Regions from separate parts of the Micrococcus sp. GbtcB5 genome, predicted to be linked through region 1. Evidence: riboswitches for the same ligand, from Rfam matches in the RefSeq annotation. Region 1 holds a riboswitch; the other holds the start of a gene.
What was found. A riboswitch is a leader RNA that binds a small molecule or an ion and turns the genes downstream of it on or off. The one in region 1 is predicted to bind S-adenosylmethionine.
Positions count from the first base shown of each region.

Region 2: another riboswitch for S-adenosylmethionine. It lies ahead of KVS67_RS06510 (flavin reductase family protein); the one in region 1 lies ahead of KVS67_RS04660 (bifunctional o-acetylhomoserine/o-acetylserine sulfhydrylase).

Region 1 covers NZ_JAGXJK010000009.1:28,669-32,038, forward strand. The annotation lists gene KVS67_RS04650 (CPBP family intramembrane glutamic endopeptidase) at 1-416, shown strand, start outside; gene KVS67_RS04655 (VOC family protein) at 435-1,085, opposite strand; SAM riboswitch class IV at 1,249-1,364, shown strand; gene KVS67_RS04660 (bifunctional o-acetylhomoserine/o-acetylserine sulfhydrylase) at 1,495-2,862, shown strand; gene KVS67_RS04665 (homoserine O-acetyltransferase) at 2,859-3,370, shown strand, end outside.
Region 2 covers NZ_JAGXJK010000013.1:48,040-51,409, forward strand. The annotation lists gene hisD (histidinol dehydrogenase) at 1-22, shown strand, start outside; gene KVS67_RS06500 (RNA-binding S4 domain-containing protein) at 33-401, shown strand; gene KVS67_RS14030 (hypothetical protein) at 514-1,065, opposite strand; SAM riboswitch class IV at 1,258-1,377, shown strand; gene KVS67_RS06510 (flavin reductase family protein) at 1,451-1,975, shown strand; gene KVS67_RS06515 (cold-shock protein) at 2,214-2,417, shown strand; gene KVS67_RS06520 (MFS transporter) at 2,628-3,370, opposite strand, start outside.

The sequences.
Region 1 (3,370 bases):
AGAGCTGGTACCAGGTACCGGTCCTGCTGCTCTCCGCGCTGCGGCACGGACTGCTGGAGGAGGTCATCGTGGGCGCCTGGCTCGTCGACCGGCTCGGGTATCTGCAGCGGCTGCGCGCCGCGGGCCTGGCGCACGATCCGGCGCCGGCCGTGCCGTCGTCGTGGGTGAGCGCCGAAGGGCTGTACCTGCCGACCCGCGTGGCGGTCGTCGTGCTCGCCCTCGCGCTGCTGCGCGGGGCGTACCACCTGTACCAGGGGATCGGGCCGGGCGTGGGCAACGCCCTGATGGGCGTGGTGTTCGCGCTCGTGTTCCTGCGGGTGCGCCGGGTGATGCCGCTGGTCATCGCGCACACGCTGCTGGACGCCGTCGGGTTCGTCGGCTACCCGCTGCTGGCGCGGGCGGGGCTGCTCGGCTGAGCGGCCCCGCCCCCGCGCTCAGAGCGTGACCTCGCCCTTCGGGGTGCGGAAGGTGACCGAGACGATGCCCGGGGTGCCGGAGGGCGCGACGTACTCGATGTTCACGTCCTGGACCTGGCCGTCCTCGTCGTCGCCGAGCCACTCGGCGAGGCGCTCGGGGGAGCCGGCGATGTTCAGGCGCTCGATGGTGGCCTGCGGCTCGGCCGCCTGCGAGGGGTGCATGTCCTCCTGACCGTCGGCCCAGCGCAGGATGAACGGCAGCTGCGGGTCCGCGAGGGTTCCCTTGACGCCGATCTGCCGCCAGGACAGCTCCCGGCCGTCCGGGAAGCGACGGTTGCCGGGGACGGCCTCACGGCCGAGGCGGCGCTCGAACCGGCCGATGTCCGTGGTGGCCACCGCCCAGCTCATCCAGCCGCCGCCCTGCTCGGTGCGGGCGCGCACGAGCTGGCCGAACGGCGCGCTGAGGGAGGCCGGGTGGTCCAGGGCCTCGACGACCTCCAGATACTGCCTGCCCGCCATGGGGAACAGGGCGTTCTGCGTGCCGAAGCGGGGGTGGACACCGCCCTTGATCCGCTCGATGCCCAGCGTCTCGGCGATGCGGGCGACCGTGGCGTCCAGGCCCTCGGGGCCGGCGGCGTAGGACACGTGGTCCATGCGACAGGTGTGCACTGCGCTGTTCCTCTCCGTTCCCGGGCTGCCCCGGGGATTGACCTGGTGCGAGTCGGGGGGCGTCGAGCCCTTGACGGGTCGGGTGCCCCCGTGCGGAGAGCGTATCCGCGTGTGACACGCGTGACGAAATCGTGGCGGGGCGGCGGGCTACACTCGGAGACACGGTCACGAGAGTCAGCAACAGGCCCCGGCATGCTGACCGGCAACCCTCCTTCCGCGGTGGGGTGCCCCGGGTGACGACCAGGCCGGCCCCACAACGGGTGCCGGCAAGCGCGGGCCGATCCCACGGCCCCTCTCGACGGCGCCGGGTCATCTCCGGCACCTCGACGACGCCGGTCCCCGGATCGGCACGTCGGCCGGCGGGCGGGGCGGCCGGGTCCGGCCCCTGAACCCCTCAGGAGGGTCCGCCATGACCGACCAGACCACCCCGACCCCCGACGCCTGGGGCTTCTCCACCGCGCAGGTCCACGCGGGCGTCGCCGTCGGCCAGCACGCCTTCGGTGCGACCGCCCTGCCGATCTTCCAGACCACCTCGTACGACTTCCCGTCCGCCCAGGTGGCCGCGGACCGGTTCGCGCTCAAGGACCTCGACCCGCTCTACACCCGCATCGGCAACCCGACGCAGGGCCCGGTGGAGGAGAAGATCGCCGCGCTCGAGGGCGGTGTGGGCGCGCTGCTGCTGGCCTCCGGTCAGGCGGCGACGACGTTCGCGATCCTCAACCTCGCCGGCGCCGGCGACCACGTGGTCGCCTCGGCCAGCCTCTACGGCGGCACGCAGAACCTGTTCAAGCACACCCTCGCCAAGGTCGGCGTCGAGACGACGTTCGTGACCGACCCGGACGACCTCGAGTCCTGGCGCGCCGCCGTCCGGCCGAACACCACGGCGTTCTTCGGCGAGACCCTCGGCAACCCGCGCGGGGACGTCCTGGACGTGCGCGCCGTCGCCGACGCCGCCCACGAGGCCGGCGTGCCGCTGATCGTGGACAACACGCTGGCCACCCCGTACCTGCTGCGTCCGATCGAGCACGGCGCCGATATCGTCACCCACTCGGCCACGAAGTACCTCGGCGGGCACGCCGCGGCCATCGCGGGCGTGATCGTCGACGCCGGCACGTTCGACTACGCCCAGCACGCCGAGCGCTTCCCCGGCTTCAACGAGCCGGACGAGTCGTACCACGGCCTCGTCTACGCGCGGGACCTCGGGGTGGGCTCGCCGCTCGGCGCCAACCTGGCCTTCATCCTCAAGGCGCGCGTGCAGCTGCTGCGCGACTACGGCTCGGCCATCTCCCCGTTCAACGCGTTCCTCGTGAACCTCGGCCTGGAGACCCTGTCCCTGCGCATGGAGCGGCAGGTGGCCAACACGGCCGCCGTCGCCCGTTGGCTCGAGGGCCGGGACGACGTCGAGCGCGTGGTCTACGCCGGCCTGGAGTCCAGCCCGTGGCACGAGCGGGCCCAGCGCTACCTGCCGAAGGGCGCGGGCGCGTTCGTCTCCTTCGAGATCGCGGGCGGCCGAGAGGCCGGGGCCGCGTTCGTGGACGGGCTCACCCTGCACCACCACGTGGCCAACATCGGCGACGTCCGCTCGCTCGTGGTGCACCCGGCCTCGACCACCCACTCCCAGCTCACCGACGACGAGCAGCGCGCCGCCGGCGTCACCCCCGGCCTGGTGCGGCTCTCGCTCGGCGTGGAGGACATCGAGGACATCCTCGCCGACCTCGAACGCGGCTTCGCGGCCGCCGCTCGCCGCGGCGACGACGAAGCGGGGGAGCGGGCATGACCGCCGTCGCCACGCGTCCGTCGCGCACCGCGCTGCCCCGCGGCGGCCGCCACCGTCTGCGGGTCGGCGAGCTGCGCACCGAGACCGGCGGGCTGCTGCCCGACGTCGAGCTGGCCTACGAGACCTGGGGCACCCTCGCCGCCGACGGCGCCAACGCCGTGCTCGTGCTGCACGCCCTCACCGGCGACGCGCACGTGGCCGCGCACGAGGAGGACCCGACGCCGGGCTGGTGGGACGCCCTCGTCGGCCCGGGCCGCGCCGTGGACACGGACCGGTGGTTCGTGGTCGCCCCCGCCATGATCGGCGGCTGCCACGGCTCCACCGGGCCCTCGACGCCCGCCCCCGACGGGCGGCCCTGGGGCTCCCGGTTCCCGTTCCTCACGCTGCGGGACGCGGTCGAGGCCGAGCGGCGCCTGGCCGACCACCTCGGGATCGGCGCGTGGCGTGCCGTGATCGGCGGATCGATGGGCGGGGCCCGCGCCCTCGAGTGGGCCGCGACCCACCCCGC
Region 2 (3,370 bases), on a different contig from region 1:
GATCCGCGCCCGCTTCGCGTGAGGGGGCGGGCGTGAGCGGCGTCCGCATCGACGCGTGGCTGTGGGCCGTGCGGCTGTACAAGACCCGGTCGGCGGCCACGGCGGCCGTGCGCGCGGGCCACGTGCGCATCGACGGCGAGCCCGTGAAGGCGGCGACGCCCGTCGTCGTCGGGAACCGGGTGCGGGTGCGCCAGGACGGACGTGAGCGGATCCTCGAGGTCACGGGGCTGATCGCCAAGCGGGTGGGTGCCCCCGTGGCCCGGCAGCAGTATGTGGACCACTCCCCGCCGCCCGTGCCGCGTGAGCTGCTCGCGGTGCCGTACCGCGAGCGCGGCGCGGGCCGGCCCACCAAGCGTGACCGCCGGCAGCTGGACGCGCTGCGCGGCCGCGACCGACGCTGAGCGACTCAGTCCTCCCCGCGCCGTCATCCGCCGTCGTGATGGCGGCCTCATGCGGAGGGTGCGGTCAGCACCATCCGGAACGGCTTGTCGTTGTCCACCGTGGCGGTGAACGTCATCGGCCCCGCCTCATCCACGGGGGGGGAGTCGCCGCCGACCAGCCGCCGCACAGCGCCTCCGACCCGGCCATCCAGGTCTTCGTTCCCCCGCCACTCCGTGAGGTCAGGATCTCCGTCTCACCGGTGGCATCCGAAGGACACAGCACGATGACCCGAAGGACCGCACCCTGTTGGGCGTCCACGGTGATCTGCTGTGTGCCCGTCCCGACCGCCTCCTCCAGGACGGACTCCTTCTCCGGGTCGAGATGGTCCGCATCCGGATGCCGGCGCGTGTACTCGACCAACGTCATCCCGTCCTCCTCGAACAGCGCGGCGGGGAGTGCTTCTTCACCGGCGGGTGACGACGCGGACGAACCGGTGGCGGAGGCCGACCGGGTTGCTGAGGGGGCCGCTGACGTCACGGTGACGGAGGACGCCGCAGCGGTGGATGCCTTCGCGGTGGAGGAGACGCTGCCCGGGGAAGCGGAGCATCCCGAGATGGCGATACCGAGGAGAGCCGCGACGACCACGGCGGCCGACAATGCCGCACGCTTCTTCTCGATGTCCATCCGCATGATCCGATCCCTCTCAGAGAACCGATTGCGGGGCCGCGGGCTGCGGTCTCGAGCCCCCCTCTCGAGTGGCTTGATCCTGGCTGGCGATGCGCGGTGTGTCAAGCATCACATCGGGCAGCTCGGATGACGCCGCGCGACCGCCGCGCTTTGACCACCCCACGGACCCCTCCGTAGGCTGATCCCCAGAATCACGAGTTCCCGTCATTCACGGCCCTGGCCGGCGGGACGGCAACCCTCTCACGCAGTAGTGGGGTGCTCCAGGTGATGATTCGGCCCCTCGGACACCCCGACGGGCAAGTACCGCGCCTCCGCGGATCCGGGCGATCCGCGTTCCCGCCGTCTGCGGAGCCGCGCCAGTCATCGGAAGAGGACGCGCGCCATGACCCTGACCCACGAACCCCACACCGCCGCGTGGGACACCGACCTGTCCCTCGGCAACCTCCGCTCCGGCCTCTCGGCATTCCCCACCGGGGTCGTCGCGCTGGCGGGCCTCGCCGACGACGTCCCCGAGGTGATGGTGTCCTCGTCCTTCGGCGTGGGCATCTCCTGGGAGCCGGCCCTCGTGTCCTTCTCCGCACAGAACAGCTCCCGCACCTGGCCGCGCCTGCGCCGGGCCGGGGCGATCGGCGTCTCCCTGCTCGCGGCGGACCAGACGCCGCTGTGCCGTCAGCTGGCCTCCCGCGAGGGCGACCGCTTCGCCGGTCTGGACGTGCACCGCAGCCCGCATGACGCCCTGCTGATCGGGGGCTCCTCGCTCTGGCTCGAGACGCGGGTGCACGCCGAGGTCCCGGCGGGCGACCACACGGTGGTGCTGCTGGAGGTGACGGCCTTCGCGGATCACACGGACGCCGCTCCCCCGGCCGCCCTGCACCGCAACCTCTTCCACGGCCTGCGCGTGCTCTGAGCGAACTCCAGGTGAACAATCAGGCCCCTGGTTCCCGGTCGGCGAGATCCGTGCAATGATGGAGCCTGAAGTTGATCAAGCTGTATCCCGCCATCTTCACTGCTCGTCAGCCCGGCATCGCCGGCGTCGATGAGTGTTGGGCAAGCGGTTCAGTCTCGCCGCTTCACCCGCGTCCCACATCCGGGCCGCGGTCCAACACCGCCACCGCACCGCGGGGGCACATCGAAAGGACACCATCATGGCTGTCGGTACTGTCAAGTGGTTCAACGCTGAGAAGGGCTACGGCTTCATCGCCCCCGAGGACAACTCCGCGGACGTGTTCGTGCACTTCTCCGCCATCCAGGGCAACGGCTTCAAGGAGCTCCAGGAGAACGACCGCGTCGAGTTCGAGACCCAGGACGGCCCCAAGGGCCTCCAGGCCGCCAACGTGACGAAGCTCTGATCTTCGCCTGACGCACGGCTTCCGACGCCCCCGGTCCACACGGACCGGGGGCGTCGTCGTGTGTCAGGCGTCCACGCCCCGCCGCGCACTGCGCCGCACTCCGCCGTACGCCCGTTCGACCGCGGCGCTGCGACATCACCGCAGGGCTGCACTGCGGTGATGTCGCTGAGGCGCGGTCCTCCGGGGTGGGCCTCGTCCTGGCCCTGCGCGTCAGGCCGCGCCCCGCCGACCCACGTGGCGACGCAGCAGCAGCACCACGCCCAGGGCCAGCAGATACCCGGCCGCGACGACCGCGAAGCCGGCCCGGAAGTCGCCCGTGACGTCGCGCAGCAGGCCCATCAGCAGCGGGCCCAGGGCGAAGCCGGCGTACATGCCCATCGAGTTCGCCCCGGTCGCACGGCCGAGCCGCTCGGCCGGCACCTCGCTCAGCAGGCCCGCGTTGATCACCACGTTGGCGCCCAGCACCGTCAGGCCGTGCACCGCGGCGCCCACCCACAGCAGGGCCGGCAGGTCCAGCAGGTCCGCGGCGAGGAACACCACGACGCCGGCCACGGCACCCAGGCAGATCACGGCCAGCAGGGTGGTGGGCCGGTCTCCGGAGCTCATCCGCCGGCTCCACCCGATCCGGGAGAGCACCCCCACCACCCCGGACACGGCCGCCGCGGCGCCGCCGGCCACGAGCGTCATCCCCAGCGTCTCGACGGCGAACAGCGGCAGGTACGTGTTCGTGGCCTGCATGCCCAGGCCGGTGAGGAACGCGATCGCCGCGAAGAACCAGACCGTGGCCGGCAGGGGCGAGGTGTCCCGCCGTCGTCGCCCGCCGACGGGGCCGGTGGCCGGCGGCGGCGCCCCGGGCAGCGGCGGGGCGGCGACCAGCGCGAGCACCCAGAGCGCCCCGATGAGCACCGCGGCCCCCAGCGCGGCGCCCGTCCAGCCGAGGGCGAGGGACGCGG